3 regions of the Paracidovorax sp. genome follow, and region 2 is predicted to be linked to each of the others. Evidence: predicted binding sites of a transcription regulator. Region 2 holds the regulator's gene; each other region holds the start of a gene.
The links. The regulator sigma-54, encoded in region 2, starts transcription at its own class of promoters, with help from an activator protein. The targets are predictions, from matches to a motif close to TGGCANGNAANCTGCTTT.
Positions count from the first base shown of each region.

Region 1: the regulator sigma-54 is predicted to act here: its motif matches at 6,601-6,618, upstream of AC3A84_RS07480 (BMP family protein).
Region 3: the regulator sigma-54 is predicted to act here: its motif matches at 7,921-7,938, upstream of adh (aldehyde dehydrogenase).

Region 1 is NZ_JBXYZY010000021.1:108,144-118,722, reverse strand. Features, by position in the region: gene AC3A84_RS07505 (leucyl aminopeptidase) at 1-765, shown strand, start outside; partial or broken gene AC3A84_RS07500 (M24 family metallopeptidase) at 762-2,579, shown strand; gene AC3A84_RS07495 (M3 family metallopeptidase) at 2,598-4,664, shown strand; gene AC3A84_RS07490 (threo-3-hydroxy-L-aspartate ammonia-lyase) at 4,822-5,790, shown strand; gene upp (uracil phosphoribosyltransferase) at 5,938-6,567, shown strand; gene AC3A84_RS07480 (BMP family protein) at 6,675-7,688, shown strand; gene AC3A84_RS07475 (ABC transporter ATP-binding protein) at 7,727-9,304, shown strand; gene AC3A84_RS07470 (ABC transporter permease) at 9,301-10,362, shown strand; gene AC3A84_RS07465 (ABC transporter permease) at 10,359-10,579, shown strand, end outside.
Region 2 is NZ_JBXYZY010000011.1:14,862-25,440, forward strand. Features, by position in the region: gene AC3A84_RS05545 (DUF2214 family protein) at 1-131, shown strand, start outside; gene AC3A84_RS05550 (PsiF family protein) at 232-594, opposite strand; gene argS (arginine--tRNA ligase) at 726-2,435, shown strand; gene AC3A84_RS05560 (SPOR domain-containing protein) at 2,453-3,142, shown strand; gene AC3A84_RS05565 (thiol:disulfide interchange protein DsbA/DsbL) at 3,245-3,901, shown strand; gene lptA (lipopolysaccharide transport periplasmic protein LptA) at 4,216-4,869, shown strand; gene lptB (LPS export ABC transporter ATP-binding protein) at 4,866-5,666, shown strand; gene AC3A84_RS05580 (RNA polymerase factor sigma-54) at 5,666-7,240, shown strand; gene AC3A84_RS05585 (TspO/MBR family protein) at 7,241-7,756, opposite strand; gene AC3A84_RS05590 (methyl-accepting chemotaxis protein) at 7,975-9,825, opposite strand; gene AC3A84_RS05595 (THUMP domain-containing class I SAM-dependent RNA methyltransferase) at 9,967-10,579, shown strand, end outside.
Region 3 is NZ_JBXYZY010000021.1:96,227-106,805, forward strand. Features, by position in the region: gene clpA (ATP-dependent Clp protease ATP-binding subunit ClpA) at 1-441, shown strand, start outside; gene AC3A84_RS07420 (lytic murein transglycosylase) at 573-1,943, opposite strand; gene sbcB (exodeoxyribonuclease I) at 2,004-3,443, shown strand; gene AC3A84_RS07430 (NAD-dependent protein deacetylase) at 3,452-4,330, shown strand; gene AC3A84_RS07435 (DUF779 domain-containing protein) at 4,452-4,880, opposite strand; gene adhP (alcohol dehydrogenase AdhP) at 5,013-6,044, opposite strand; gene adh (aldehyde dehydrogenase) at 6,334-7,854, opposite strand; gene AC3A84_RS07450 (YebC/PmpR family DNA-binding transcriptional regulator) at 8,323-9,042, shown strand; gene AC3A84_RS07455 (amidohydrolase family protein) at 9,123-10,397, opposite strand.

The DNA of each region.
Region 1 (10,579 bases), on a different contig from region 2:
CAGGAGCCGCGCCTGATCGTGCTGCGCTACCAGGGCGACAAGGCCAAGCGCGCACCCGTGGCGCTGGTCGGCAAGGGCGTGACCTTCGACTCCGGCGGCATCTCGATCAAGCCGGCCGAGGCCATGGACGAGATGAAGTACGACATGTGCGGCGCCGCCAGCGTGCTGGGCACGCTGCGCGCCTGCGCCGAGATGCGGCTCAAGGTGAACCTGGCCGCCGTGATCGTGGCCTGCGAGAACATGCCCGCCGGCAATGCGCTGAAACCCGGCGACGTCATCAAGGCGCTGAACGGCACCACCATCGAAGTGCTGAATACCGACGCGGAGGGCCGCCTGATCCTCTGCGACGCGCTCACCTATGCGCAACAGCGCTTCGCACCCGCCGAGACCATCGACATCGCGACGCTCACCGGCGCCTGCGTGATCGCGCTGGGCCATGTGCGCAGCGGCCTCTACGCCAACAGCGACACGCTGGGCCAGGCCCTGCTGGCGGCGGGCGACAAGATGGCCGATCCGGCTTGGCGCATGCCGCTGGATGCGGCCTACCACGAGTCGCTCAAGTCGCGCGTGGCCGACCTCGCCAACATCGGCGGGCGCCCCGGCGGCAGCGTCACGGCCGCCTGCTTTCTCTCGCGCTTCGTGCAGGGCCCCTGGGCCCACCTGGACATCGCCGGCACCGCCTGGAAAAGCGGCCAGGACAAGGGCGGCACCGGCCGGCCCGTGCCCCTGCTCGCCCAGTACCTGATCGACCGCGCCGCATCGTGAACCCGCTCCTCCACGCCACGCTCCCCCCGCCCACCGACGACACCCCCCTGGCCCGGCTGCGCCGGCACATGCAGGACCACGGTCTGGGCGCGTGCCTGATCCCCTCGGCCGACCCGCACCTGTCCGAATACCTGCCCGGCCACTGGCAGGGACGGCGCTGGCTCACCGGCTTCGACGGCTCCGTCGGCACGCTGGCCGTCGGAATGCAGGCGGCGGAGCTCTGGGTGGACAGCCGCTACTGGGAGCAGGCCGAGCGCCAGCTCGCCGGCAGCGGCGTCGCCATGCGCAAGGCCCTGCCGAGCGCACCCAGCCAATATCTCGAATCGCTCTGCCACCTGGCCGGACCGGGCGGTGTCGTGGCGGTCGATGGCGACGTGCTCTCCGCCGCAGTGCTCGGGCCGCTCGAATCCGTCTGCACCGCCCAGGGCCATCCATTGCGCACTGGCATCGACCCGCTGGCGGGGGTGTGGCAAGACCGCCCGGCCCTGCCCGCCGCCCCCATCACCGCCCTGCCCCCGGGCGTGCAGGGCCACGAGCGTGCGGACCGCATGCGCCTGCTGCGCGAACGGCTGCAGGCGCACGGGGCCGAATGGCATTTCCTCTCCAGCCTGGACGACATCGCCTGGCTGCTGGGCCTGCGCGGCAGCGACGTGCCCTACAACCCCGTCTTCCTTGCCCACCTGCTGATAGGCCCGCAGGGCGCCACGCTGTTCGTGGATGCGGCCCGCATGCCCGCCGAGGTGCAGCAGGCGCTGCTGGCCGACGGCATCGCGCTCGCGCCCTATGGCGATGCCAAAGGCGCACTGCAGGCCATGGCCCCCGGCTGCCGCGTGTTGATCGATCCCAGGCGGGTCACCGCCGGCCACCTGCATGCACTGGCGCAGGGCGTCATGCCGGTGCAGGCCACCAACCCCTGCGTGCTGATGAAGTCGCGCAAGAGCGAGCAGGAAGCCGCGGCCATTCGCCGCACCATGGTGCATGACGGGCTGGCCCTGGCCGAGTTCTTTGCGGCGCTGCAAGCCCAGCTTGCGCGCGGCGAAGCGCCCACCGAGCTGGACATCGACACCCAGGTCACCGCCGCACGGGCCCGCCAGCCAGGCTTCAAGGGCCCGAGCTTCGCCACCATCGCCGCCTTCAACGCCAACGGCGCCATGCCGCACTACCGGGCCACCGACGCCACCCATGCCCGCATCGAAGGCGACGGGCTGCTGCTCCTCGATTCCGGCGGGCAGTACGAAGGCGGCACCACGGACATCACACGCATGTGGGCCGTGGGCCAGCCCAGCCATGCCCAGCGGCGCGACTGCACGCTGGTGCTCAAGGGCATGATCGCGCTGTCCACCCTGCACTTTCCGCAAGGCACGCGCGCGCCCATGATCGACGCCGTGGCCCGCGCGCCGATCTGGCGCGAGAGCATTGACTACGGCCACGGCACCGGGCACGGCGTGGGATGGTTCCTCAACGTCCACGAAGGGCCGCAGTCGATCTCCGTGCGTGGCGATGCGGGCGAGGATTCGGTCATCCACCCCGGCATGGTCACCTCGATCGAGCCCGGCATCTACCGCCCCGGGCGCTGGGGCGTTCGCATCGAAAACCTGGTGCTGGCGGCCGACGCCGGCGAAAGCGCCTTCGGCCGATTCCTGGCCTTCGAGACGCTGACGCTCTGCCCCATCGACCTGCGCTGCATCTGCCACGAACTGCTGACGGCCGAAGAGGTGCGCTGGCTCAACCGCTACCACGCCACCGTGCGCGAGGCGCTGCTGCCCGGCCTCGCGGCACTGGGCAACGACCTCGCCTGCCAGTGGCTGCTGGAACACACCCAACCTCATTCCATGACGCAAGCGACTCCCGACTCCGCCCTGCCCGGCGACTCCACCGGCCCTGGCATCTCCTTCACCGGCCTCGACCCTGCCGACATCCCCGCGGCCATCGGCCAGCGCATCGACAGCGCGCGGCAGGCCCTGGACGAGCTGCTGCGCCGGCCCGACATGGACTGGCCCACGCTGGAGCGGCTGCTGGGCGCGCCGAGCGACCAGTTGAGCCGCGACTGGCTGGTGGTGCAGCACCTGGCCGCCGTGAACGACAGCCCGGCCCTGCGCAAGGCCATCGGCGAGACCATGCCCAAGGTGGTGGAGTTCTGGACACAGCTGGGCGCGAGCGCGCCGCTGCACCGCCTCTACGAAAGGCTGGACTCGGCCGCGCTCACGCCCGCACAGGCTCGCGCCCGCACCCTGGCACTGCAGGGGTTCGAGCTCTCGGGCGCCCATCTGGCAGGCCCGGCGCAGCAGCGCTTTGCCGCCATCAAGGCGCGCCTGGCAGCGCTGAGCAAGCAGTTCAGCGAGAACGCGCTGGACGCCACCGACGGCTGGCACTACCTCGCCAACGCGCCGGAAGTAGCCGGCGTGCCCCAGGACACGCTGCAGGCCGCCGCGGCCGCGGCCCGGGCGGACGGCCACGAAGGGCAGTTCAAGCTCAGCCTGAAGATGCCCGTGTACCTGGCCGTGATGCAGTTCGCCGAAGACCGCGAGCTGCGCGCACGCCTGCACCGCGCCAATAGCACGCGGGCATCCGACCTGGCGCCGCCCGAACAGGCGCGCCTAGACAACACGCCGGTCATCGACGAGATCCTCGCGCTGCGCCGCGAGCTCGCCGCCATGCTGGGCTTCGCCAACTACGCCGAGCTGTCGCTCGCCACCAAAATGGCGAACAGCCCCGCCGAGGTCGAGACCTTCCTGCTCGACCTGGCCGCACGGGCACGCCGCTCGGCGCTGCAGGACGTGGCAGAGCTGAGCGACTTCGCCCGCGAGGCGCTGGACATCGAGGACCCTCAGCCCTGGGACTGGGCCTTCATCGCCGAAAAGCTCAAGCAGGCCCGCTACCAGTTCAGCGCGCAGGACCTCAAGCCCTACTTCCCGTTCCCCGCGGTGCTGCAGGGCCTGTTCCGGCTGGCGGAGAACCTCTTCGGCATCTCCATCCACGACGCAGCGGCCGACGTGTGGCACCCGTCCGTGCGGCCCTATCGCATCGAGCGCGGCGGGCAGGCGCTGGGCCATTGCTACCTGGACCCGTTCGTGCGCCCGGGCAAGCGGGGCGGCGCCTGGATGAACGGCATCGTCAACCGCTGGAAGCGCCCGGGCGACAGCGAGCCGCGCCTGCCCGTGGCGGTGCTGGTGTGCAACTTCGCCGAGGGGGTGCAAGGCCGGCCCGCCCTGCTGGAGCATGGCGACGTGATCACGCTGTTCCACGAATTCGGGCACGCCCTGCACCATCTGCTGACCCAGGTGGACACCCTGGACGTGGCCGGCATCCGTGGCGTGGAGTGGGACGCCGTGGAGCTGCCCAGCCAGATGATGGAGAACTTCTGCTGGGAATGGCCCGTGCTGCAGGCCATCACAGCCCACGCCGACACCGGCCAGCCGCTGCCCGAAGCGCTCTACTGCAAGATGCTGGCCGCGAAGAACTTCCAGTCCGGCATGCAGACGCTGAACCAGGTCGAACGCTCGCTGGTGGACCTGCGCCTGCACACCGACCCCGCCCCGCAGACCGTGCCCACGATGCAGGCCGTGAGCCGCGCGATCGCCGTGCTGCCGCAGGCGCCCTACGTGCGCTACACGCACGCCTTCAGCCACATCTTCGCGGGCGGCTATGCGGCGGGCTACTACAGCTACCAGTGGGCCGAGGTACTCAGCGCCGACGCCTATGCCGCTTTTGAGGAAGAGGCGCGCGAGCCGGGCGTGGCCGAGCGCAGCACCGGCGAGCGCTATCTGCATTCCATCCTGGAGGCGGGCGGCAGCCGCCCGGCCATCGAGTCTTTCCAGTCCTTCAGGGGCCGGGCGCCGACCCTTGACGCCCTGCTGCGCCATCGCGGCATGGCGAACGCAGCGCACGCGACGGCCTGAGCGGCGGCGGCCTGGAAGATGCACCTCTTTTGATAGCAGGCTGCGCAGCATCCAGGCGCGCTGCGGAGCAATGAGGGCATCAAAAAATGCGGAGATGCGGGCGTATCATGGTGCGCACCGACCGCCTCCGGACCGGCCGCATCCACAGGACGCCACCATGAACCCCATCGCCCCGCCCACCTTCGACGACGTCACCGATGCCGCCCGGCGGCTGCAGGGGGTGGCGCACCATACGCCGGTGCTGCGCTCCAGCACGGCCGACGCGCAGCTGGGCGCGCAGCTCTTCTTCAAGTGCGAGAACCTGCAGCGCATGGGCGCCTTCAAATTCCGCGGCGCCTACAACACGCTCAGCCGATTCAGCGACGCGCAGCGCGAACGCGGCGTGCTGGCCTTCTCGTCGGGCAACCACGCGCAGGCCATCGCGCTGTCGGCACGGCTGCTGGACATGCCGGCCCTGATCGTCATGCCCGAGGACGCGCCTGCGGCCAAGATCGCCGCCACGCGCGAATACGGCGCACAGGTGGTCACCTTCAACCGTTTCACCGAGGACCGCGAGGCCATCAGCCGCCGCCTGGCCGAAGAGCGCGGCATGACCCTGGTGCCGCCCTTCGACCATCCGCACGTCATCGCCGGCCAGGGCACGGTGGCGCTGGAGCTGCTGCAGGAGGTGCCCGATCTGGACTACCTCTTCGTCTGCCTGGGCGGCGGCGGCCTGCTCTCGGGCTGCCTGCTGGCAGCGCAGGCCCTGGCGCCGCAGTGCCAGGTGATCGGCGTGGAGCCGGCCGCGGGCAACGACGTGCAGCAGTCGCTGCGCGCCAGCCGCATCGTGCGCATCGACACGCCGCGCACCATCGCCGACGGCGCACAGTCCCAGTCGCCGGGCGAGATCACCTTCCCCATCATCCAGCGCCACGTGGCCGACATCGTCACCGCCACCGACGAGCAGCTGGTGGCGGCGCTGCGCTTCTATGCCGAGCGCATGAAGATCGTTGTCGAGCCCACCGGCGCGCTGGCCCTGGCAGGCGCGCAGCACGGCGGCATCGACCTGCACGGCCAGCGCGTGGGCATCGTCATCAGCGGCGGCAACGTCGATATGGACCGCCTCTCGCGCTTTCTCGCCGCCTGACGCAGCGCGGCCCGCTGCAGCAGGCAGGCGGGCAGGCAAAATCGCTGCCTGCGGCAAGCGGTGTGGAAGTGCGCCTCCCGCCTGCCACTCCGTCTCCCTATTTCCCTTTCCAGCGATTTCGCTTTGTCCCAATAAGAGGCCCAGCCCATGAGCAACGTTCACGTCATCACCCATCCCCTGGTGCAGCACAAGCTGACCCTGATGCGCCGCAAGGACGCCAGCACCAACAGCTTCCGCCGCCTGCTGGGCGAGCTGAGCACGCTGATGGCCTACGAGATCACCCGCGACATGCCGCTCTCGGACCTCGAGATCGAGACCCCGCTGGAGACCATGACCGGCCGCGTCATCGACGGCAAGAAGCAGGTGCTGGTGTCCATCCTGCGCGCCGGCAACGGCTTCCTGGACGGCATGCTCAACGTGATCCCGGGCGCGCGCATCGGCCACATCGGCCTCTACCGCGACCCGGACACGCTGCAGCCGGTCGAGTACTACTTCAAGATGCCCTCCGAGATGCAGGAACGCGACGTGATCGTCGTGGACCCGATGCTCGCCACCGGCAACTCCGCCGCGGCCGCCGTGGACCGGATCAAGAAGCTCACCCCGCGCTCGATCAAGTTCGTCTGCCTGCTGGCCGCACCGGAAGGCGTGGCCACGCTGCAGAAGGCCCACCCCGACGTGCCGATCTACACCGCCGCCATCGACCGCGAGCTCAACGAGCACGGCTACATCCTGCCGGGCCTGGGCGACGCGGGCGACCGCATCTTCGGCACCAAATAAGGGCATTTCGGGCGGGCATGCCAGCGATGCGGCTGGCATGCATCTTGCCAATCCAGAGGAACGATTCAACCTCCCGGCTCGAACCCGAGCCCGCCCTGGATACCGCCATGCACAACCGCCGCCTCTTCACCGGACGACTGCTCTGCACCTCGCTCGCCATCTCCGCCACCCTGGGCATGGCCCCGCTGGCAGCACTGGCGCAGGAGCCCAGGCTGAAAGTGGCGGCCATCTACACGGTGCCCTACGAACAGCAATGGGTGAGCCGCATCCACAAAGCCCTCAAGGCGGCCGAGGCACGCGGCGAGATCGAATACAAAAGCAGCGAGAACGTCGCCAACGCCGACTATGAGCGCGTGATGCGCGAGTACGCGAACGGCGGCAACCAGCTGATCTTCGGCGAGGTGTTTGGCGTGGAGGCCGCTGCCCGCAAGGTGGCCAAGGATTTCCCCAAGACCGCCTTCGTGCTGGGCTCCTCCGGCAAGCCCCAGGCGCCCAACTTCAGCGTCTTCGACAACTACATTCAGGAACCGGCTTACCTCAGCGGCATGATCGCGGGCGGCATGACCAAGACGAACAAGATCGGCATGGTCGGCGGCTTTCCCATTCCCGAGGTCAACCGCCTGATGCACGCCTTCATGGCCGGCGCCAGGGAAGTGAACCCCAAGGTGGAGTTCACCATCACTTTCATCAACAGCTGGTTCGACCCGCCGAAGGCCAAGGAAGCCACCTTCGCCATGATCGACAAGGGCGCGGACGTGCTCTATGCCGAGCGCTTTGGCGTCAGCGATGCAGCCAAGGAAAAGGGCAAGCTCGCCATTGGCAATGTGATCGACACGCAGCCGCAGTACCCCGACACGGTCGTCGCCTCCGCCCTCTGGCACATGGAGCCTACGGTGGAGCGTGCCATCGGCCTGGTCAAAGCCGGAAAGTTCACGGCGGAAGACTACGGCCCCTATTCGATGATGAAGCACAAGGGATCGTCCCTCAGCCCGCTGGGCACCTTCGAGAAGAAGGTGCCGGCCGAGTTGGTCGCGAAGGTCAAGGCCCGCGAAGCCGAGATCCTGGCGGGCAAGTTCACCGTGAAGGTGGACGACAGCCAGCCCAAGTCCACCGCCAAGTAGTTCTGAACTGGACGCGGCCGCTCCCGCCTCTGCCTTCCATGCTCGCACCACCGCCGGTTCCCGCGCCGGGCACCGTGCTGCAGCTCTCGGGCATCACCAAGCGCTTCGGCAGCCTGGTGGCCAATGACGACATCTCGCTGACGCTCCTGCGCGGCGAGGTGCTGGCGCTTCTGGGCGAAAACGGCGCTGGCAAGTCCACGCTGATGTCCATCCTGTTCGGCCACTACGTGGCGGACGAAGGGGACATCAAGGCCTTCGGCCGCCCGTTGCCGCCCGGCCAGCCGCGCGCGGCGCTGGCGGCCGGCATCGGCATGGTGCACCAGCATTTCACGCTGGCCGACAACCTGAGCGTGCTGGACAACGTGCTGCTGGGCAGCGAGCCGCTCTGGCAGCCGTTCTCGCGCCGCAGCGCGGCCCGAGCGCGGCTGCTGGAGGTATCGCGGCGCTTCGGCCTGCCGGCGTCGCCCGATGCGCGCGTGGGCGACCTCTCGGTGGGCGAGCGCCAGCGGGTGGAGATCCTCAAGGCGCTCTACCGGGGCGCGCGCATCCTCATCCTCGACGAGCCCACGGCCGTGCTCACGCCGCAGGAGAGCGAGGCCCTCTTCGCCACCCTCTCGCAGATGGTCGCCGAGGGCCTGTCCATCATCTTCATCAGCCACAAGCTGGGCGAGGTGCTGCGCGTCTCGCACCGCGTGGCCGTGCTGCGCCAGGGCCGGCTGGTGGCCGAGGCGCCCGCCCAGGGCACCACGCAGGCCCAGCTCGCGCAGTGGATGGTGGGCCACGCCGTCGAACGCGCCGAGCGCCGCCCCGCCCGCCGGGTGGGCGATGCCGTCTGCACGCTGGAGGGCGTCCACACCGCCGGCGGGCGCGATGCGCTGCACGGCGTGAACCTCACGCTGCGCGCGGGCGAGATCACCGCCATCGCGGGCGTCTCGGGCAACGGCCAGGTGGCCCTGGCCGACGTGCTGTGCGGCATGCGCGTGCCCACGCAAGGGCGCGCCACCCTGCACGGCATGCCGCTGCCCGCCCAGCCCCAGCGCCTGGTCGCCCAGGGCGTGGCCCGCATCCCCGAAGACCGCCATGCCGTGGGCGTGGTGGGCGATCTGCCGGTCTGGGAGAACGCCGTCTCCGAACGCCTGGGCAGCCGCTGGTTCTCACACCCCTGGTTCACCGCCGGCTGGATCAAGCGCGGCAAAGCCCGCCAGCATGCACGCCGCGTGGCCGAGACCTTCGACGTGCGTGGCGGCGGCCCGGACGTGCCGGCGCGCTCGCTCTCGGGCGGCAACATGCAGAAGCTGATCCTCGGGCGGGCGCTGCTTTCGCCCGATCCGGACACGCAGGAGCCCCCACGGCTGATCGTGGCCCACCAGCCCACCTGGGGCCTGGACATCGGCGCCGTCACCTTCGTGCAGCAGCAGCTCATCGCCGCACGCGACGCGGGCGCCGCCGTGCTGCTGATTTCCGACGACCTCGACGAGGTGCTGCAGCTGGGCGACCGCGTGGCGGTGATGCACAGCGGCCACCTGACCGAAGCCCTGCCGGCCGAGGATTGGACGCGCGAGGCCATCGGCCTCGCCATGGCCGGCGAGCACGCCGGCACAGCCGACACCCCATGAGACTCGAAAAACGCCACCGCACTTCCGCCGCCGCCTGCGTGGCCGCACCCGTCGGCGCCGTGGCCTTCACGCTGCTCGTCTCCGCGCTGCTGGTGCTGTGGGCCGGCGCGCCCGTGGGCCGGACGTATGCGCTGCTGGCCCAGGGGGCGTTCGGCTCCGTCTTCGCGCTGACCGAAACCCTCACACGCGCCACGCCGCTGATCCTTACCGGCCTGGCCGCGGCCGTGGCCTTCCGCGCGCGGCTCTTCAACATCGGTGCTGAAGGGCAGCTCTATGCGGGCGCCATCGCCGCCGTGGCCGTGGGCGGCCTGCACGGCGGAACGGGCCTGGAGTGGTCGCCGTGGCTGCTGTTCCCGCTGATGATGCTGGCCGCGGCCCTGGCCGGCGCTGCGCTGCTGCTCGGCCCGGCGCTGATGAAGGCGCGCCTGGGCGTGGACGAGGTGGTGACCACGCTGCTGCTCAATTTCGTGATGCTGCTGCTGGTGTCCGCCCTGCTCGACGGCCCCATGAAAGACCCGCTGGCCCTGGGCTGGCCGCAGAGCGTGGCGCTGCAGGGCGATCTGGAGCTCTCGCGGTTGGTACAGGGTTCGCGCCTGCACACCGGCCTGCTCATCGCCGTGGCCTTGGCCGTACTGCTCTGGGCGCTGCTGGCGCGCACGGTGCCTGGCTTCGACATCCGCGCGGCCGGCGCCAACCCGCGCGCTGCGGCCTTCGCGGGCGTGCCCGTGACGCGCACCGTGGTGCTGGTGGCTCTGCTTTCGGGCGGGCTCGCGGGCCTGGCCGGCGCCATTGAGGTGGCGGGCCGCACCGGCTACGTGACGCTGGACATGTCGCCCGGCTACGGCTACAGCGGCATCGTGATCGCCATGCTGGCCGGGCTGCATCCGCTGGGCGTGGTGGCGGCGGGCATCTTCGTGGCCGGCGTCCTGGTGGGCGCGGACAGCATGAGCCGCGCCATCGGCGTGCCCACCTATATCGCGGACGTGATCGTCGCCGCCTCGCTGATCGCGGTGCTGGTGGCCGGGCTGCTCGCGCAATACCGGGTCCGCTGGAAATGACCGAACTGCTCGACATCCTCGCCAACCCGGCCTTCTGGATCGCCACGCTGCGGGTGGCCACGCCCCTCATCCTCGGCACGCTGGGCGTGCTGCTGTGCGAGCGGGCGGGCGTGCTGAACCTGGGCATCGAAGGGATCATGGTGGCCGGCGCCTTCACGGGCTGGCTCACCGTGTATGCCGGGCATGGCCTCTGGACCGGGCTGCTGGTGGCAGCGCT
Region 2 (10,579 bases):
GTGCGGGTGGCGCGCTGCCCGCCGCGGACGAGGTGCGCTCCACGCGCCGGCTGGTGATGGTCGAGGCGCACCTGCTGGCCGTGATCCCGCTGCTGGCCGTGTTCCTCGCGCGCGGCGTGGGCACGCGCTGACGGTGCTTGCCGATCTGCCAAAGAAAAACCCCGCGCGCCGGGGTGCGGCGGGCGGGGTCGGGGCCGGCCGCCAGGCTGGCGGCATGGGCCGGGCCGGGGGTTAGGCGGCGGGCTTGTTGCTCAGGCATTCCTTCATGAAGGCCTTGCGTTCGTCGCCCTTGAGCGTCTTTTCCTTGGCTTCGACATTGCAGGTCTTCATCTTGGTCTGCTGCTTTTCCTGCTTGCTGGCGGACAGGCAGTCCTTCATGAAGGCCTTGCGTTCGTCGCCCTTGAGCGTCTTGTCCTTGGCTTCGGCGTTGCAGGTGGCCATCTTGCCTTGCTGCGCCGTGTGCGCCTTGGCGGGAGCCGAGGCGGCCGCCGCCGGGGCGGATGCGGCAGCGGCCGGTGCGTCGGCGGCATGGGCGGCAGCGCCCAGCGTCAGGGCGAGGGTGGCGGCGGACACCAGGGAAAGCAGACTCTTCATGTAATGCTCCTGCAGTTGAGGGGTAGTCAGGCCCTGTCTGGCGCCGGGTATCGGCAGTGTTTGGCAGGGCCCAGGGAGCATAACGCTCCGGTGGTTCGAGCGGATGACCGGCCCCCGTAGAATCCGCCCCCATGCTCTCCGTCAAACAGGAATTGCTCGCGGCGCTGGCCGGCGAGCTGGAAAAACTCTCGCCCGGCGCTGCTGGGCGAGCCGCCTTCGAATCGCCCAAGGTGGCCGCGCACGGCGACTTCGCCTGCACCGCCGCCATGCAGCTGGCCAAGCCGCTCAAGCTCAACCCGCGTGCGCTGGGTGAGCAGCTCAAGGCTGCACTGGAGGCCACGCCGGCCTTTGCCCGCTGGGTCGATGCCATCGAGATCGCCGGCCCCGGCTTTCTGAACATTCGTTTGAAGCCCGCCGCCAAGCAGGAAGTGGTGCGCGAGGTGCTGGCCGCCGGCGAGCGCTTCGGCTATCAGCCCGACAACGGCCAGCGTGTGCTGGTCGAGTTCGTCTCCGCCAACCCCACCGGCCCGCTGCACGTGGGCCACGGCCGCCAGGCGGCGCTCGGCGATGCGATCTGCAACCTGTTCAGCACCCAGGGCTGGAAGGTGCACCGCGAGTTCTATTACAACGACGCGGGCGTGCAGATCGACACCCTGACCAAGAGCACGCAGCTGCGCGCCAAGGGCTTCAAGCCCGGCGACGATTGCTGGCCCACCGGCAGCGACAACCCGCTGGCCAAGAACTTCTACAACGGTGACTACATCGCCGAAATCGCCGAGGCCTTCAAGGCCAAGGCCACGGTGAAGGCTGACGACCGCGAGTTCACGGCCAATGGCGATGTCGAGGACTACGACAACATCCGTCAGTTCGCCGTGGCCTACCTGCGCAATGAGCAGGACAAGGACCTGCAGGCGTTCAACCTCCAGTTCGACGAGTACTACCTGGAGTCCAGCCTGTACACCAGCGGCCGCGTCGAGGCCACGGTGAACAGGCTCATCGCCAACGGCAAGACCTACGAACAGGACGGCGCGCTCTGGCTCAAGAGCACCGACTACGGCGACGACAAGGACCGCGTCATGCGCAAGCAGGACGGCACGTTCACGTACTTCGTGCCTGATGTGGCCTACCACATCGCCAAGTGGGAGCGCGGCTTCACCAAGGTCGTGAACATCCAGGGCACGGACCACCATGGCACCATCGCCCGCGTGCGCGCCGGCCTGCAGGCCGCCGACGTGGGCATTCCGCAGGGCTACCCCGACTACGTGCTGCACACCATGGTGCGCGTGGTCAAGGGCGGCGAAGAGGTCAAGATCAGCAAGCGTGCGGGCAGCTACGTCACGCTGCGCGACCTGATCGAGTGGACCAGCAAGGACGCGGTGCGCTTCTTCCTGCTCAGCCGCAAGCCCGACACCGAATACACCTTCGACGTCGATCTGGCCGTGGCGCAGAACAACGACAACCCGGTCTATTACGTGCAGTACGCGCATGCGCGCATCTGCTCGGTGCTGCGCGCTTGGGCAGAGGCCGGCGGCAGTGACGTGGCATCGCTCAAGGACGTGGACCTCTCGGCGCTGGAAGGCCCGCAGGCCCAGGCTCTCATGCTGCAACTGGCCAAGTACCCCGAGATGCTCACCGCCGCCGCCGAGGGAGAGGCCCCGCACGACGTGACCTTCTACCTGCGCGACCTGGCCGCCAGCTACCACAGCTACTACGACGCCGAGCGCATCCTGGTGGACGACGAGACTGTGAAGAGGGCCCGCCTGGCCCTCGTCGCCGCCACAGCGCAGGTATTGCACAATGGCCTGAAGGTGCTGGGCGTGGATGCGCCCGCCAGAATGTGAACGGCAAAGACCAAAAGATGAAACAGCAGCAACGCGGTGGGACGGCCGTCGGCCTCATTATCGGAATGATCGTCGGCCTGGGGGTTGCTCTGGCCGTGGCGGTGTACGTCACCAAGGTGCCGGTGCCCTTCCTGAATAAGGGCAACGCACGCGGCTCCGAGCAGGACGAGGCCCAGCGCAACAAGAACTGGGACCCGAATTCGCCCCTGTACGGCAAGAACCCCGCGCGCCCGGCCGTGCCGGCCACGCCTGGCGATCCCACCGCTGCAGGCGCCGTCTCTCCCTCCACTCCGGCTGCCCCCGCGGCTGGCCCGGTGACGGCGCCGCCCGTGGCCGCCACCGCTTCCGCACCGCGCACTGCCGCCAGCAAGCCGGCCACGGCCAGCGCGGACCCGCTGGGCGATCTGGCCAAGGCCCGCTCGGCGGCCAGCCCGAGTCCGGCGGCGCCGGCCGCGGCCTCTGGTGCCGATCCGTTCGACTATTTCGTGCAGGCCGGCGCCTTCCGCACCCAGGCCGATGCCGATGCGCAGCGCGCCAAGCTCGCCATGCTGGGCTGGGAGGCGCGCGTGAGCGAGCGCGAGCAGAACGGCCGTACGGTCTACCGCGTGCGCGTGGGCCCCTTCGCCAAACGCGACGATGCTGACTCGCTCAAGGGCAAGCTGGACGGCGCTGGCGTCGAATCCGCCCTGGTGCGCGTGCAGCGCTGAGCCTTCGTGGCGGGCCTTATGGCCTGCGCCTTGGCGGCCCTGTGAAACTTTGCGGCCTCTGGCCGCTCAAATGTTCTGTCATGAACTAGGAGTGATCTCTTGATGAAACGCCGCGAGTTTTCCCTGTCCACCGCCACAGCGCTGGCCGCTGCTGCCGTCGCCCTGCCGGCAGCCACCCCCGCCCTGGCGCAGCCGCGCCAGTTCAAGGAAGGCAAGGACTATGTGCGGCTGGCCAAGCCGGTGCAGAGCGAAGCACCGGCCGGCAAGGTCGAGGTGATCGAGTTCTTCTGGTACAGCTGCCCGCATTGCAACGCCTTCGAGCCTGAGCTGGACGCCTGGATCAAGGCCGCGCCCAAGGAGCTGGTGATCCGCCGTGTTCCCGTGGCCTTCAATGCCAGCTTCGTGCCGCAACAGAAGCTCTACTTCGCGCTGGAGAGCATGGGCAAGGTGCCCGAGCTGCACGTCAAGGTGTTCCGCGCCATCCATGTCGAGCGCCTGCCGCTCAACAAGGACGAGCTGATCTTCGACTGGATCGGCAAGCAGGGCGTTGACGTGGCGAAGTTCAAGGAAGCCTACAACTCGTTCTCCGTGTCCAACCTGGTCCGCAAGGCGACGCAGCTGCAGGAGGCCTATGGCGTGGAAGGGGTACCTTCGATGGGCGTCGCTGGCCGTTATTACACCGACGGCACCATGGCTGGCAGCATGTCCAGCGTGCTGCAGGTGGTGGACTATCTGGCCGCCCAGGCCCGCAAGGGCTGAAGAAGGCGCGGGGCGTAGCCCCGGCTTGACGCCCGGACATCCAAGGCGCGCCTCTGGCGCGCTTTTTTCTTTCCGCAGATGCGCGGTGACTCCGGTGGCTCGGGCCATGGTGTCTGGCCTTGCTGCCGCAGGCCTTGCGGGTCGCAAGCCGCTGGGTGCGGGAAATTCATGCAGGCTTCTTACCCGGGCCGCGCAGGCCGTGCATGATGCTGGGCTTGCCGTCTGGTGTGCCACTCAGGCTCACCCGGCTCGGCAAACGCTTTCTGCGGACCTGAATCGTCAGGTCAGTACAATGTCTGCAAGATTCGTGCCCTATGAGAACAAGACTGCTCCCGCTCCTTCTGCTCTGCGCGCTGGCCTGTGCCTCGTGGGGCGCCCGCGCCGAAAAGGCCGACCGCAACAAGCCCATGAACATCGAGGCCGATTCCCTGCGCCACGATGAGCTCCAGCAGACCAGCGTCTTCACCGGCCGGGTCGTGCTGACCAAGGGCACCATGGTGCTGCGGGGCGCGCGGGTCGATGTCCGCCAGGACCCGGACGGCTTCCAGCACGGAGTGGTGACGGCCGAGCCCGGCAAGCGCGCTTTCTTCCGCCAGAAGCGCGACACCGTGGCCGGCGCGCCCGATGAATTCGTCGAAGGCGAGGCCCAGACCATCGAATACGACGGCCGCGCCGACACGGTCAAGCTCATCGGACGCGCCGAAATGCGCCGCTACCGCGGCGGTGCGCTCTCCGACGAGATGGCGGGTGCGGTCATCTTCTACAACAGCGTGACCGATGTGCTGACCGTCGATGGCCAGCGCACGGCGCCTGCGGGCACCGCCTCGGGCACCCCCGGCGGCCGCGTGCGCGCGGTGCTGGCGCCCAAGGAGTCCGCTCCCGATGCGCCGGCGGCAACGCCTGCGCCCGCCACGCCCGCACCCACCCTGCGGCCCAGTACCGATATGAAGAGCGGCGCGAGCAAGTGAGCGAATCCTTTTCCTCCCCCATTTCCACGTCCGCGGCCGCCAGCGCTGCGGCCCCGGGCAGCCGCCTGGAGGCACGCCACCTGCAGAAGTCCTACGGCAGCCGCAAGGTGGTCAAGGACGTGTCGCTCACCGTGCAGAAGGGCGAAGTCGTCGGCCTGCTGGGACCCAACGGCGCGGGCAAGACCACGTCGTTCTACATGATCGTCGGGCTGGTGCGCAGCGACGGCGGCGACATCGTCATTGACGGCCAGTCGGTCGCCAACATGCCCATCCACCGGCGCTCGCGCCTGGGTCTGTCGTACCTGCCCCAGGAAGCGTCGATCTTCCGCAAGCTGAACGTGGAAGAGAACGTGCGGGCGGTGCTGGAGCTGCAGAAGGACGCAGACGGCAAGCCGCTTTCCCGCGCGGAGATCGAGGAGCGGCTGACGGCGCTGCTGCAGGAGTTGCGCGTGGAGCACCTGCGCGCCTCGCCCGCGCTGGCCCTCTCGGGCGGCGAGCGCCGCCGCGTCGAGATCGCCCGGGCGCTGGCCACGCAGCCGCGCTTCATCCTGCTGGACGAGCCCTTCGCCGGGATCGACCCCATCGCCGTGATCGAGATCCAGCGCATCATCGGCTTTCTGAAGGAGCGCGGCATCGGCGTGCTCATCACCGACCACAACGTGCGTGAGACGCTGGGTATCTGCGACCACGCCTTCATCATCAGCGACGGCACCGTGCTGGCGCAGGGCACGCCCGCCGACATCGTGGACAACGCCGAGGTGCGCCGCGTGTACCTGGGCGAGCATTTCCGGATGTGATGAAGCCTGGCCTTTCCCTGCGGGTCTCCCAACACCTCGCGCTCACCCCCCAGCTGCAGCAATCGATCCGGCTGCTGCAGCTCTCCACGCTGGAACTGTCGCAGGAAGTCGAGCAGATGCTCGACGACAACCCCTTCCTGGAGCGCAACCTCGAAGACGCACCGCGCGAAGAGTTCGGCCTGCCCCAGGCCGACACGCCCGTGACGGAAGATGAGTCGCCCTACGGCGCCGCATCGGCCAGCACCACCACTTCCACGGCCGCCGAGGGCGGGGGCGATGCCGACGTGCCCGCAGGCCCCGACGCCGTCACCGAAGCGCCCGACTGGGAAGGCGACGGCACGGTGGACTTCTCGCCCGACGACAGCGAATGGGGCGGCGACGCCCCGGCACGCAACCGCACCGGCGACGAAGACGGCCAGGCCGATGCCACCGAGCTGGCCCGCAGCGGTGAATCGCTCACCGCCTTCCTGCACCGCCAGGCGCTTTCGCTGCGCCTCTCGCCGCTGGATACGGCGGCGCTGCGCTTTTTGATCGAATCCCTCAACGACGACGGCTACCTCGACGAGTCGCTCGAATCGCTGGCCCGGAGCCTGGCCGGCGATGCCGACCTTGAACAGCTCGAAGAGCTGGTCCACCGCTTCACCGTCGCCCTGCGCCTGCTGCAGAGCCTGGAGCCCACCGGCGTGGGCGCGCGCGGCCTGGCCGAATGTTTGACGCTGCAGCTGCGCGCCCTGGCCGAAGCCCGCGAGGCCGATGCCGACGTGCTGCAGGTCGCGCTGCGCATCTGCGAGCAGCCGCTGGAGATGCTGGCCAAGCGCGACGTGCGCCGCCTCACGCCGCTGTGCGGCGGCGGCAGCGAAGAGCGCACCCGCGCCGCCATGGCGCTGATCGCACGGCTGGAGCCCCGGCCGGGCCGGCGCTTCGTCGAGGTGGAGCGCAACATCATCGTGCCCGACGTCATCGTCAAGAAGACCGGGCGCGGCGCGCAGCAGAACTTCAGCGTGCAGCTCAACCCCGACGTGATGCCGCGCCTGCGCGTGCACGACGTCTATGCCGGCGCGCTGCGCGGCAACCGGGGCGGCGAGGGCCACCAGGCCATGCAGCAGCGGCTGCAGGAGGCGCGCTGGTTCATCAAGAACATCCAGCAGCGCTTCGATACCATCCTGCGCGTGTCGCGCGCCATCGTGGACCGCCAGCGCAACTTCTTCGTGCATGGCGAGCTGGCCATGCGGCCGCTGGTGCTGCGCGACATCGCAGACGAACTCGGCCTGCACGAATCGACCATCAGCCGCGTGACCACGGCCAAGTACATGGCCACGCCCCAGGGCACCTACGAGCTGAAGTACTTCTTCGGTTCGGGCCTGGGCACCGAAACCGGCGGCAATGCCTCCAGCACGGCCGTGCGGGCGCTCATCAAGCAGTTCGTTTCGGCCGAGAGTCCGGCCAAGCCGCTGTCGGACAGCCAGATCGCGGAAATGCTCAAGGAGCAGGGCATCGAATGCGCCCGCCGCACGGTGGCCAAGTACCGCGAGGCGCTGCGCATCGCCCCGGCCAACCTGCGCAAGGCGCTGTGATCAGCCCAGCAGCTGCGGGTTCATGCGCCAGAGCGTGACGTTGAGCGCCGCGGCGAAGCTGATCCAGGCCAGATAGGGCACCAGCAGCGCACCCGCCAGCGGCTTGATGCGCCAGAAGCCCGTCAGCGTGGCGGCCACCGTCAGCCACAAGAGGGCGATGTCAGCCAGCGCCCAGGCGCCCAGATGCCAGGCGAAGAACAGCCAGCTCCAGAGACCGTTGAGCACCAGCTGCAAGCAAAAGAGCGTCAGCGTCCGGCGGCGCGCGCCGCTGGCGGGCTCACGCCACACCAGCCAGGCGGCGATGGCCATCACCGCGTAGAGCACCGTCCAGACCGGACCGAAGACACCGGGCGGCGGCGACCACGAAGGCTGCGTGAGTTGCGCGTAGAAGGCCGGAGCCTGCACCGAGGCTACGCCGCCGATGGCGGCCGTGGCGAAGGTCAGCGCCAGCCAGCCGGCCAGGGCCAGCCAGGTGTGGGCGGTGAAGCGGGGGCGGGGGGCTGCGTGAAATGACATGGCTGCACTGTGGGGGTGGCGGATGCTGCCGGTGCGGCCCTTCATGCGCCAGTGTCTGTAAGACCGCACGCGGATCGGGCGGCGTACCGGCCTTTTCCATGGTTCAGTTTGCTATTGATTGAATAGCACATTGCGCTGGCAGAACAAGCGCTGCAGCCCGAAAAGTGCCTCATGCGAGGCCCGGCGCATGCGCTGACCGCTCAGTGCGGTCACGGGGCTCAGTGCCGCGGCAGCGCCGGCAGCGCCGGCAGCGCCGGCAGCGCGGCGTCGCCTCCCGCCGCCAGCTTGAAGCCCGCCACGGCATCGGCCAGCTGCGCCGCCTGCTGCTGCAGCGACTGCGCGGCGGCGGTCGCCTCTTCCACGAGCGCGGCGTTCTGCTGCGTGGCCTGGTCCATCTGGCTCACGGCGCTGCCGACCTCAGAGATGCCCGTGCTCTGCTCCTGGGTGGCGGCGCTGATCTCCGCCACGATGGCGGTCACGCGGCGAACGCTGTCCACCACCTGGTCCATGGTGCTTCCAGCATCCTGCACCAGCCGGCTGCCCGCGTTGACCTGGGCGACCGAGCCGTCGATGAGGAGCTTGATCTCCTTGGCCGCGGTGGCGCTGCGTTGGGCCAGGGTACGGACCTCGCTGGCGACGACGGCGAAGCCCCGGCCCTGCTCGCCCGCACGGGCGGCCTCGACAGCGGCGTTCAGCGCGAGGATGTTGGTCTGGAAGGCGATGCCGTCGATCACGCCGATGATGTCCACGATCTTGCGGGCCGATGCCTCGATACCTCCCATCGTCGTCACCACCTGGCCTACTACGCCGCCCCCGTGCACGGCGACCTCCGAGGCCTGGTCGGCCAGCTGCCGCGCCTGGCGCGCGTTGTCGGCGTTCTGCTTGACGGTGGCCGTCAGCTGCTCCATGGCCGCTGCGGTTTCCTCCAGCGAGCTGGCCTGCTGCTCCGTGCGGGCGGACAGGTCATGATTGCCGCTGGCGATCTCGCTGGTGGCCACGCGCACCGATTCGGATGAATCGCGGATGCGGATCAGCACGGCAGCGATCTTGTCCACGAAGCGGTTGAAGGCGCTGGCGATCTGCGTCAGCTCGTCATTGCCGTGGGTGGCAAGACGGCGGGTCAGGTCGCCCTCTCCAGACGCGATGTCTTCCAGCGCATCGCGCACCAGCGCCAGGCGGCGCAGCTGGCGGCTCACAGCCACCGTGAGCAGCGCCACGGCCATCAGCACGCACAGCGCGGTGATGCCGGCCGCGACCTGCAGCAGGTTCTGCACCGACTGCGTGGCTTGCGCACGGTCGATGGCAACGGCCAGCGTCCACGGAGTGCCCTCGACCTTGGCGGCGTAGAGCAGCTGGTCGGCGCCGTCGATCACGGCTTCGGCATAGCCGCCGCGCTCGGCCAATTCACGCAGTTGCGCGGCGTCGAGCTCCTTCGCGATGGCGGTCACCGGCTTGAGTGCGAGCTCGGCCTTGGCGTGCGAGAGGATGTGGCCGTCGCCGTCCAGCAGAAAGGCGAAGCTCTTGGGGATGGGGTGGATGGCGTTGACCTTGCGGGTCACCGTGTCCAGGTGCATATCGGTGCCCACCACGGCCGTGGGCTGGCCGGCCGGACCCACGGGTTCGACGAAGCTGATGGTGAGTTTGCCGGTGCTGGCGTCCACATAGGCCGGCGTGAGTGCCGGGCCGCCCGCCTTCACCGCCTGCTTGTACCAGGGGCGTGCTGTGCCGTCGTAGTCTGGCGGCATGGGGTGGGAGAAGATGTTGCGCTTGTCGGCGTAGACGAAGTAGGTGTCGTCGAAAGCACCGGCCTCCTTGGCCGCGAGCAGGAAGGGCACGGGCTCGGCCTGGCCCACGGCGGCCTTGAGGGAGCCCGTGACGCGCTGCTTGTCGCGGACCCACTCAGCCAGCTCCGCGGCATGGGTGCGGGTGAGCTGCCCGATGCGCTCGTCCAGGCCCTCCAGCGTGTTCTTGCGCACGACCAGGAACGTCGCGAGAGCCAGCGCGAAGAGGGACAGGACGGTGATGGCCACGCAAATGCCGATCAGCCGGGCGCGCAGAGTGTTTAGCATGGATGCAGCGGATGGGGTGGGAGGATGGGCGGACTATCGCACAGCGGTGCCGGCGCCACCAGCACTCTGGCGGGAGTGCGAATGAGTCGCCGTCCGCCCGCGGGCCTGCGGGCACACTGCGCGTATCCTTGGCGCCTCTCTATGAATCAATTGCAACTTTTCCTGCCCTGCGCCGCCGGCGTCGAGGGCTATCTGGCGGACGAAGTCCACGCCATTACCGGCCTGACCGGGCACGACCTGCTCACCGGGCGCGGTGGCGTACTGGTGCGCGCCTCGTGGCGCGACGCCATGCGGCTGAACCTGCACAGCCGGCTGGCCCAGCGTGTGCTGGTGCAACTGGCCCACCGCCCCTACCGCAACGAGGGCGACCTCTACGGCCTCGCCAGCGGCGTGGCCTGGGAGATCTGGTTCACCACGCACCAGAGCTTCAAGATCGAAGTCACCGCCCAGCACAGCCCGCTCAACAGCCTCAACTTCGCCGCGCTCAAGGTGAAGGACGCGGTCGCCGACCGCTTCCGCGCCAAGGGTGGCGCCCGCCCCGACGTGAACACGCAGTGGCCCGACGTGCGCATCCACCTGCACCTGACCACCGACGAGGCCACGATCTACATCGACACCTCGGGCGAGGCGCTCTTCAAGCGCGGCTGGCGCGAGGACAAGGGCGACGCGCCGCTCAAGGAAACGCTGGCCGCCGCCATGATCGCCGCCAGCGGCTGGGACCCGCTGGGCGATGCGCCCGTGCCGCTCTATGACC
Region 3 (10,579 bases), on a different contig from region 2:
GACATCAAGCGCCTGTTCACGCCTGAGTTCCGCAATCGGCTCGACGCCATCGTCAACTTCAAGGCGCTGGACGAGCAGGTCATCCTGCGGGTGGTGGACAAGTTCCTGCTGCAGCTGGAAACCCAGCTGTCCGAGAAGAAGGTCGAAGTCACCTTCACCGACCAGCTGCGCAAGCACCTGGCCAAGAAGGGCTTCGATCCGCTGATGGGCGCCCGCCCGATGCAGCGCCTGATCCAGGACATGATCCGTCGTGCGCTCGCCGACGAGCTGCTGTTCGGCCGCTTGACCGAAGGCGGCCGCCTGACGGTCGATATCGAGACCGCCACCGACGACAAGGGCGTGGAAACGGCCGAGGTGAAGCTGGATATCCAGCCGCTGCCCAAGCGCGACCGCACCGCCAAGTCGGAGCCGACGGAGCCGGAAGAGGCCACGGCCGACTGATCGGTACTTTCAGAAGTTCATGTGCCAGCTGCGGCCGGCTCACCCCAAGAACAAAACCCGCATGCCACTGGCGTGCGGGTTTTTTCTTTTGTCCTGTGCCTCGATGGCACGGGCAACGAGAAGACGCGTGCTCAGGCCGGATTCATGAGCCTCTGCAGCAGCTCCGTCGTTGGATACCCGTCCGCCTCCAGCCCCAGGCTGCGCTGGAACTGCCGCAGTCCCGCGCGGGTGGCTGGGCCGAAGACGCCGTCGGCGGTGCCGGCGGCGAAGCCACGCTGGTTCAGGCCAGTCTGCAGCTGCAGAACCTGGCTGCGGGAAAGTGGCTGCAGATCGCGCGGCCAGGAGGCCATGAGGCCGGGCGCGCCCTCGATCTGACGCGCCAGCAGGCCCACGCCCAGCGCATAGTTGATGGAGTTGTTGTAGCGCAGGATGGCGCGGAAGTTGGGTCCGACCAGGAACGCCGGGCCGCGCGCGCCGGCAGGCTCGATGACCGAGGCCGCATCGAATGCGGGCAGCGGCTGGCCGTCCATGGCCTGCACACCGTCGGCGGCCCATTGCGTGGAGGTTTGCCGCACGTTCAGTTCGGCGCGGCTGTGGTCGAAGCCGGTGGGCAGGCGCACTTCCACGCCCCAGGGCTCGCCCCGGCGCCAGCCCGCGCTGGCCAGGTAGTTGGCGGTGGAGGCGGTGACATCGGGAATGCTGCCCCAGATGTCGCGCCGGCCGTCGCCGTCGGCATCGACTGCATGGGCCAGGAAGACGGAGGGCAGGAACTGGGTGTTACCCATGGCCCCGGCCCAGGAGCCGACCATGCGGTCGGCAGGAATGTCGCCCTGGTCCACGATGCGCAGGGCCGCCAGCAGCTCCGAGCGCGCCCAGTCGCGGCGCCGGCCCTCGAAGGCCAGGGTCGCCAGCGCATCCACGGCACGGAAGCTGCCGAAATTGCCGCCGTAGTTGCTTTCCATGCCCCAGATGGCGGTGATGATCGATGCCGGCACGCCGTAGCGCGCCTCGGCCGCGCCCAGCGGCATGCGGTATTCCATCCGCTTGGCGCGGCCGGCGGTAACGCGCTGCGGGGAGACGGCGCTGTCCAGATAGGCCCACGGCGTGCGCGTGAATTCGGGCTGAGCACGGTCCAGCTCGATGACGCGGGGCAGCAGGCGGGCGCTCAGCAGCACCTGCTGCACGGTGGCGGGGCGGATGCCGGCGACCAGCGCCTCGCGGCCGAAGGAATCCAGCCAGGCCTTGAAGCTGTTCTCTTCGGCGACCTGTGCGGCAGTTTCAGGGGCTGGCGCAGCCGTGCTGGGTGCCGTGGTGGCCGGGGCGGGCACGGCGGGAGGGCTGCTGGGAGGCGTGGCGGGGCCGGTGGGGCCCACGGGCGTGGCGCAGCCACCCACCAGCGCCAGTGCGGCGCAGGCGAGCGGCAAGGTCCAGGGCAGGAGGCGGCGCTGGGCGGTGGCTGGTGACACTGCGGCGAACGACGGGCGATTCGGTGTGAAGAGCATGCGCCATTGTCGTCGGCCCCGGCATACTTGCGGTTTTGTGTTTCCTGCAGCCGCGAATCCATGCACACCTTTCTCTGGCACGACTACGAAACCTTTGGTGCCAACACCCGGCGCGACCGGCCGGCCCAGTTCGCGGGCATCCGCACCGATGCGGATCTGAACGAGATCGGCGAGCCGTTGATGATCTACTGCCGGCCCGCGCCCGACTATCTGCCCGACCCGGAGTCTTGCCTCATCACCGGCATCACGCCGCAGCTATGCCTGGAGCGCGGCGTGCCCGAGCATGAATTCGCCGCCCGCATCGAGGCCGAACTGGCCCGGCCTGGCACCATCGGTGTGGGTTACAACACCATCCGGTTCGACGACGAGATCACGCGCTTCATGTTCTGGCGCAACCTGATGGACCCATACGCCCGCGAATGGCAGAACCAGTGCGGCCGCTGGGACCTGCTGGACGTGGTGCGAATGACCTATGCGCTGCGGCCCGAAGGTATGGAATGGCCCACCAAAGAGGACGGCTCGCCCAGCTTCAAGCTCGAGCATCTGTCCAAGGCCAACGGCCTGGCGCACGAGGCGGCGCACGATGCGCTCTCCGACGTGCGCGCCACCATCGCGCTGGCCCGGCTCATCCGCGAGCGGCAACCCAAGCTGTTTGATTTCGCCCTCAGCCTGCACAAGAAAGACCGCGTGGCGGCCGAGTTGCGCCTGCCCGCAACGGTGGAGACGGCGCGGCCCTTCCTGCATGTTTCGGGCATGTTCCCCACCGAGCGCGGCTGCCTGGGCGTGATGTGGCCGCTGGCCAGCCACCCGACCAACCGCAACGAACTGATCGCCTGGGACCTGTCGCAAGACCCGTCCGAGCTGGCGCGGCTGGATGCCGACACCATCCGCCTGCGCATGTTCACCCGTAGCGACGAACTGCCGGAAGGCGTCACCCGGCTGCCGGTCAAGACGGTGCATCTGAACAAGTCTCCCATGGTGGTGGGCAACGTCAACACGCTGACCCGCGACACGGCCGAGCGCTGGGGCATCGACCTGGAGCAGGCCGCGCGGCATGCGGCGGCGGCGCGCGCGCTGCCGGACCTCACCGCCATCTGGGCCAAGGTGTTCTCCCGCCCGCAGGACGGGCCCGCGCCGGATGTGGATCAAGACCTCTACGGCGGCTTCGTCGGCAACGAGGATCGCCGGCGCCTGGAGCGCCTGCGCAGCCTGCCGCCCGAAAAGCTCGCCGAGGCCCGCCCGGGCTTCGACGACGAGCGGCTCGAAGAGCTGGCCTGGCGGTATCGGGCGCGCAACTTCCCGCACACGCTCACCGAGGACGACCTGGAGCGCTGGGAAGAGCACCGCGTGGCCTGCCTGATGGAGGGGCAGGGCGGCGCGCTTACCTTCGACGAGCTGTTCGCGCGGCTGGACACATTGGGCGGCGAGGCCGACGAGCGCGGCGAAGAGATCCTCGGCGCGCTCTACGATTACGCCGAGAGCATCGCGCCGGCGATGTAGGCGCAACCATGTCCGGCACGCCCGCGTTCCTGCCGCTCGATGCGGCCCAGCCTGAAGGCGCCCTGGCGGAACCGGCCCGGCTGGCCGCCTTCATCCGCGCCCACCCCCGGCTTTTCGTGCTCACCGGGGCGGGCTGCAGTACGGCCTCCGGCATTCCCGATTACCGCGATGCCGAGGGGCAGTGGAAGCGGCCGCAGCCTGTCACCTTCCAGGCCTTCATGGGCGAGGAGGCCACGCGCCAGCGCTACTGGGCGCGCAGCCTGATCGGCTGGCGCGTCATGGGCCATGCGCAGCCGGGCGCGGCGCACCGGGCCCTGGCGCAGCTGGAGGCCCTGGGCCATGTGGAAATGCTGCTGACCCAGAACGTCGACGGCCTGCACGATGCGGCGGGCAGCCGTAGCACGGTCGATCTGCACGGCCGCATCGACACCGTGCGCTGCATGCATTGCGAGGCGCGCATGCCCCGCGCCGCGCTGCAGCAACGCCTGCTGGAGGCCAATCCCGCCTGGGCCCATCTCCAGGCGGAAACGGCGCCCGACGGCGATGCCTATCTGGACGGCCTGGATTTCTCCAGCTTCGCCGTGCCGGCCTGCCCGGCCTGCGGGCAGGGCCCGCTGAAACCCGACGTGGTGTTCTTCGGCGAGAACGTGCCGCGCGAGCGCGTGTTGGCCGCACGCGAGGCCCTGCAGCGCTCCGACGCGGCGCTGGTGGTCGGCTCCTCGCTCATGGTGTATTCAGGCTTTCGCTTCGTACAGGCGGCGTCTGAGGCGGGCAAGCCCATCGCCGCGGTGAACCAGGGCCGCACGCGCGGCGATGCGCTCTTCACTCTCAAGCTGCAAAGCGATGTGGGGCATACGCTGGCGGAGGCCGCAGCGCTCTTGGGCTGACGGAGCCCGCCTTGCTGGCGAGCGAGCTGAAGGCGCAGTCCCCGCGGCGCGGCATTGGTGTCCCGGCGGCGTAACGCGGCAAGGATGTCGGGGCCCCGAAGCGAGCCACGGCAGCTTTCGGTCAGCCCTGCCCGCTCTGCGGCGGGCCCAGCGCTTCAATGGCTGCCCATTCCTCGTCGCCATAGAGCCGCGAGCGTGTAAGAAAGCGCAGGCCGGTGGGCCGCTCCAGCGAGAACATGCCGCCGTTGCCGGGCACCGCGTCGATGATGAGGTGCGTGTGCTCCCAGTACTCGAACTGCGATCGGCTCATGTAGAAGGGCGTGCCGGCGATCTCGCCGAGCAGCACGTCGGAGTCGCCCAGCATGAATTCGCCCTGGGCGAAGCACATGGGCGCGCTGCCATCGCAGCAGCCGCCCGACTGGTGGAACATGAGCGGGCCGTGCTGGGCGCGCAGCCGTTCGATGAGCGCCACGGCTTGTGGCGTGGCGGATACGCGCATGGCCGCCTGGGGTGCGGTGGCCGTGGCTTCCTGCAAGCGGGTGTCTGGCATGGTCTGTCGTCTCCGTGAAGAAGGCCCCGGGTGGGGCCTTTCGTGTTGTGCGGTCCGCCGGTGGAAGCCCGTGCCACGCGCCTTGCTGCAGGCTGCTCCCCGCCCTGGGCGGACGGGAAGCGGGGGCGCGTGTCAGGCCGCCATGTCCAGCACGATACGCCCCTGGATCTGCCCCTTGTGCATGCGGGTGAAGATGTCGTTGATGTTCTCCAGCTTCTCGGTGCTCACCGTGGCCTTGACCTGGCCGCGCGCGGCGAAGTCGAGCGACTCCTGCAGGTCCAGGCGCGTGCCGACGATGGAGCCGCGCACCGTGACGCCGCGCAGCACCATGTCGAAGATGGGCAGCGGGAAATTGCCGGGCGGCAGGCCGTTGAGCGCGACGGTGCCGCCGCGCCGCACCATGCCCAGCGCCTGCTCAAAGGCCTTGGGCGAAACGGCGGTGACGAGCGCGCCGTGGGCGCCGCCGATCTCCTTTTGCAGGTAGGCGGCGGGGTCATTCTTCAGGGCGTTGACGGTGACGCTCGCGCCTAGCTTGCGGGCGAGTTCGAGTTTGTCGTCTTCCACGTCCACGGCAGCCACATTCAGGCCCATGGCTCTGGCGTATTGCACGGCCATGTGGCCCAGGCCGCCGATGCCGGAAATCACGACCCAGTCGCCCGGCTTGGTGTCCGTCACCTTCAGGCCCTTGTAAACCGTGACGCCCGCGCACAGCACGGGTGCGATGTCCACGAAGCTCACGTCCTTGGGCAGGTGGCCTACGAAGTTCGGGTCGGCCAGCGCGTAGTCCGCGAAGCCGCCGTTGACCGAATAGCCGGTGTTGCTCTGCGATTCGCACAGCGTTTCCCAGCCGCCCAGGCAATGGGTGCAGCAGCCGCAGGCCGAATGCAACCACGGTACGCCCACGCGGTCGCCTTCCTTGACGTGCTTGACGTTCTTGCCGATGGCGGCGACGAAGCCCACGCCTTCGTGGCCGGGAATGAACGGCGGGTTGGGCTTGACCGGCCAGTCACCTTCGGCGGCGTGCAGGTCGGTATGGCAGACGCCGGAGGCCTCGATCTTCACGAGGATCTGGTCGTCGGCCGGGGTCGGAACGGGCACCTCTTCGATGGTCAGAGGCTTGCCGAATTCGCGGACGACGGCGGCTTTCATGGTCTTGGCGGTCATGGCTCGGGTTCCTTTTCTTTGGCGCGGAGGGAGTGATCGGGAGGGCCGGCTTTGACCATAAGCCGCCCTCCAGCTGAACCAGCTGACGCAGGTCAAGCCGTCTGCAGAACCGTGAGGGCAACGGTGGGCCCGGTCCCTCGCGCACGGCGCGCCTCTACGGGGGCGGGGGGCAGGCTGCTGCGTTGCCAATCCTCGCCATAGCTGCTGCTATGGCTGCGGCTTGCGCCTTGCAGCCCTTTCCTCACCCATCAGAGCGCCCCGCATCGCGGGGACGGGGGGTCCCGTCGCCTCAGAAGAAGCCCAGCTTGTTGGGGCTGTAGCTCACCAGCAGGTTCTTGGTCTGCTGGTAGTGGTCGAGCATCATCTTGTGGTTTTCGCGGCCGATGCCGGACTGCTTGTAGCCGCCGAAGGCCGCGTGCGCGGGGTAGGCGTGGTAGCAGTTGGTCCACACGCGGCCGGCCTGGATGCCGCGGCCCATGCGGAAGGCACGTGCGCCATCGCGGCTCCACACGCCGGCACCCAGGCCGTAGAGCGTGTCGTTGGCGATTTCCAGCGCTTCTTCTTCGGTCTTGAAGGTGGTGACGGACACCACCGGGCCGAAGATCTCTTCCTGGAAGATGCGCATCTTGTTGTGGCCCTTGAACACCGTGGGCTTGATGTAGTAGCCGCCGGCCAGGTCGCCGCCGAGCATGTTGCGCTCGCCGCCGATCAGGCATTCGGCGCCTTCCTGCTTGCCCAGATCCAGGTACGAGAGGATCTTCTCCAGCTGCTCCTGCGAGGCCTGCGCGCCGATCATGGTGCTCTTGTCGAGCGGGTGGCCCTGGGTGATGGCGGCCACGCGCTTCAGGGCGCGTTCCATGAAACGGTCGTAGATCGATTCCTGGATCAGCACGCGGCTGGGGCAGGTGCAGACCTCGCCCTGGTTCAGCGCGAACATGGTGAAGCCTTCCAGTGCCTTGTCGAAAAAGGCGTCGTCGGCGGCCAGCACGTCCTCGAAGAAGATGTTGGGGCTCTTGCCGCCCAGCTCCAGCGTGACGGGGATGATGTTCTGGCTGGCGTACTGCATGATCAGCCGGCCGGTGGTGGTCTCGCCCGTGAAGGCGATCTTTGCGATGCGGTTGCTGGACGCGAGTGGCTTGCCGGCCTCCAGCCCGAAGCCGTTGACCACGTTCAGCACGCCGGCCGGCAGCAGGTCGTCGATGATTTCCAGCAGCACCAGGATGGAGGCGGGCGTCTGCTCGGCGGGCTTGAGCACCACGCAGTTGCCGGCGGCCAGGGCCGGGGCCAGCTTCCAGACGGCCATCAGGATGGGGAAGTTCCAGGGAATGATCTGGCCGACGACGCCCAGCGGCTCATGGAAGTGGTAGGCCACGGTGTCGTGGTCGATCTCGCTGATGCCGCCTTCCTGGGCGCGCACCGCACCCGCGAAGTAGCGGAAGTGGTCGATGGCCAGGGGAATGTCGGCCGCCATGGTCTCGCGCAGCGGCTTGCCGTTGTCGATGGTTTCCGCCACGGCGATGGTCAGCAGGTTGGCTTCCATGCGGTCGGCGATCTTCAGCAGGATGTTCGCGCGGTCGGTGGTGGAGGTCTTGCCCCAGGCGGCCTTGGCCTTGTGCGCCGCGTCGAGCGCGGCATTCACGTCCTTGTCGTTGGAACGCGGCACCGAGGTGAACACCTGGCCGTTGATCGGCGAGCTGTTCTCGAAATACTGGCCGTCCGCCGGGGGCACCCACTGCCCGCCGATGTAGTTGCCATACTGCTTCTTGTAGGGGTTGGCGATACCGAGGCTTGCGATTTCTGCCATGTTCATGGTGCTTGTCTCCTGGGATGGTTTTCGGTGGAATGCTGCGCGCCGTGGCGCACTCGCACTCCTTCAAGGGCAAGTCGCATGCCAGCGCTTTTCCACTGGGTGTGAAGGGCGGGGCGCTACGGGACAACCCTTGGTTTGAGGCCGCGATCAGGCCCGCTGCGCCGGCACTTCGCGGCTTTGCGACAGAAACGGGGCAGCGAGCGGGGTGTTCCGCCTGTGCCGTGGCACAGTCCGGGTGTGCCACCTGTTCCATTTCTGAACGGTTGCGCCGCGACGCTCCGCCGGCGCACGGCGGGCGGCGACCCAGCCCCTGCCGCGCGCCTAGAATCCCCCGCTACAGCCGGGCAGGCCCACAGAGCGCCTTTGCCCGGTTCAAGACCGGCAAGCCGCCCCACCATCGGGGCGGTCCGCCGCTCGGGGCGCCCTGCGGCAGGCAGGCCCCCGCCATCAATCGCAGGAGGCGCCACCATGGGTGCGCAATGGAAAGCAAAGGGCAAGGCGCAGGTCGCCGATGCCAAGGGCAAGCTGTTCGGCAAGCTCGTCAAGGAAATCATCGTGGCGGCCCGCAGCGGCGCCGATCCGGCCGGCAATTCGCGCCTGCGCCTGGCGATGGAGCAGGCCCGCAAGGCGTCCATGCCCAAGGACACACTCGAGCGTGCGGTGAAGAAGGGCTCGGGCGTGGGCGCCGATGCCGTCGATTACCAGCGCGTGATCTATGAAGGCTTCGCGCCCCACCAGGTTCCGGTGATGGTCGAATGCCTGACCGACAACGTGAATCGCACCGCGCCTGAAATGCGCGTGCTGTTCCGCAAGGGCCAGCTGGGCACATCCGGTTCCGTGTCGTGGGACTTCAACCATGTCGGCTTCATCGAGGCCGAATCCACCGCCGGCCACGCCGGTGCCGATGCCGAGGTGGCCGCCATCGAGGCCGGCGCGCAGGACTTCGAGCCGGGCGAGCAGGAAGGCACGACGCTGTTCATTACCGACCCCGCCGATCTGGACCTGGTGAGCCGTGCGCTGCCGGCCCAGGGCTTTACGGTGCTGTCGGCCAAGCTGGGCTATCAGCCCAAGAACCCGGTCGATCCGGCCAACCTAAGCGCCGAGGCGCTGGACGAGGTGGAGAGCTTCCTGGCCGCCATCGACGGGCATGACGACGTGCAGGAAATGTTCGTCGGCCTCAAGGGTTGAGGCTTACTGCTTCGCTTTTGATAGCGGCCTGCGCTCTGTTCATCAGGGCGGCAGGCCGTTTTCTTGCGGGAAACGCTGCTTCAGACGGCCAGCAGACTGACCTGCGCCGGCCTGCCGGGCAGCGAGAGCTGCGCCACCGGCGCGGGGCTGCCGGCCACTTGGCGGCCGCGCCGCCATACCGCCAGCCGCGTGGCGCGCAGGCGGATGGCCTCCACCGGATCGCGCGCATGCAGCAGCACCAGGTCGGCGTGGCAGCCGGGGCCGATGCCATAGCCTTCCAGGCCCAGCAGCCGCGCCGGATTCACCGTCACGGCCTCGAAGCACTGGCGCATGGCCTGCTGGCCGGTCATCTGCGCCACGTGCAGGCCCATGTGGGCGGCTTCCAGCATGTCGGCGCTGCCGCCGGCATACCAGGGGTCCATCACGCAGTCATGGCCGAAGGCGACGGTCAGGCCGGCGGCCATCAGCTCGGGCACGCGGGTCATGCCGCGGCGCTTGGGGTAGCTGTCGTGCCGGCCCTGCAGGGTGATGTTGATCAGCGGGTTGGCCACCACGCCGAGCTGCGCTTCGGCCATCAGCGGGATCAGTTTGCTGACGTAGTAGTTGTCCATGCTGTGCATCGACGTGAGGTGGGAGCCGGTGACGCGCCCCTGCAGGCCCAGGCGCACGGTCTCGGCGGCCAACGTCTCGACATGGCGCGAGAGCGGGTCGTCGGACTCGTCGCAATGCATATCCACCCGCAGGCCACGCTCGGCGGCCAGCTCACACAGCAGGCGCACGCTCTCGGCCCCCTGGGCATTGGTGCGCTCGAAATGCGGGATGCCGCCGACCACCTCCACGCCCAGGTCCAGCGCGCGCGTGAGGCTGTCCAGCCCGCCGGGCCGGCGCAGCACGCCGTCCTGCGGGAAGGCGACCAGCTGCAGGTCGAGGTAGGGCGCCACGCGGGCCTTCACGTCGAGCAAGGCCCGCACGGTGAGCAGGCTTGGATCGCTGGTGTCCACATGGCTGCGGATGGCGAGCAGGCCGCGCGCCACGGCCCAGTCGCAATAGGCGAGGGCGCGTTCCACGATGGCCTCGTGCGTGAGCGTGGGTTTCAGCTCGCCCCAGAGCGCGATGCCTTCGAGCAGCGTGCCGCTTTCGTTCACGCGCGGCTGGCCGTAGCTGAGGGCCGAGTCGAGGTGGAAATGCGCGTCAACGAAAGGGGGCGACAGCAGCAGACCGCCGGCATCGACCGCCTGGTGCGCAGGCGCCTGCAGGCCTTGCGCGACCTCCACGATGCGCCCGTCCTGGATGGCGACGGACATGTGCTGGCGTCCGTCGGGCAGGGTGGCGTGGTGGATCAGCAGGTCGAGCATGGCTGGGGTTCTTGCGGAAGAGATGGGGGAAGGGGCTGCGCGGATGGCGTGCATATTCTGGGCCAGCCCGAGGGACTTCAGCGGGGCACGGGACGGGCGCAGCGTCGGTCTCGCATCTGTCACTCGCGGGGCGAACCCTGCCATTCGGCGGTGCCGCCGTTGAGGCGTGACCGTGAGGCCGG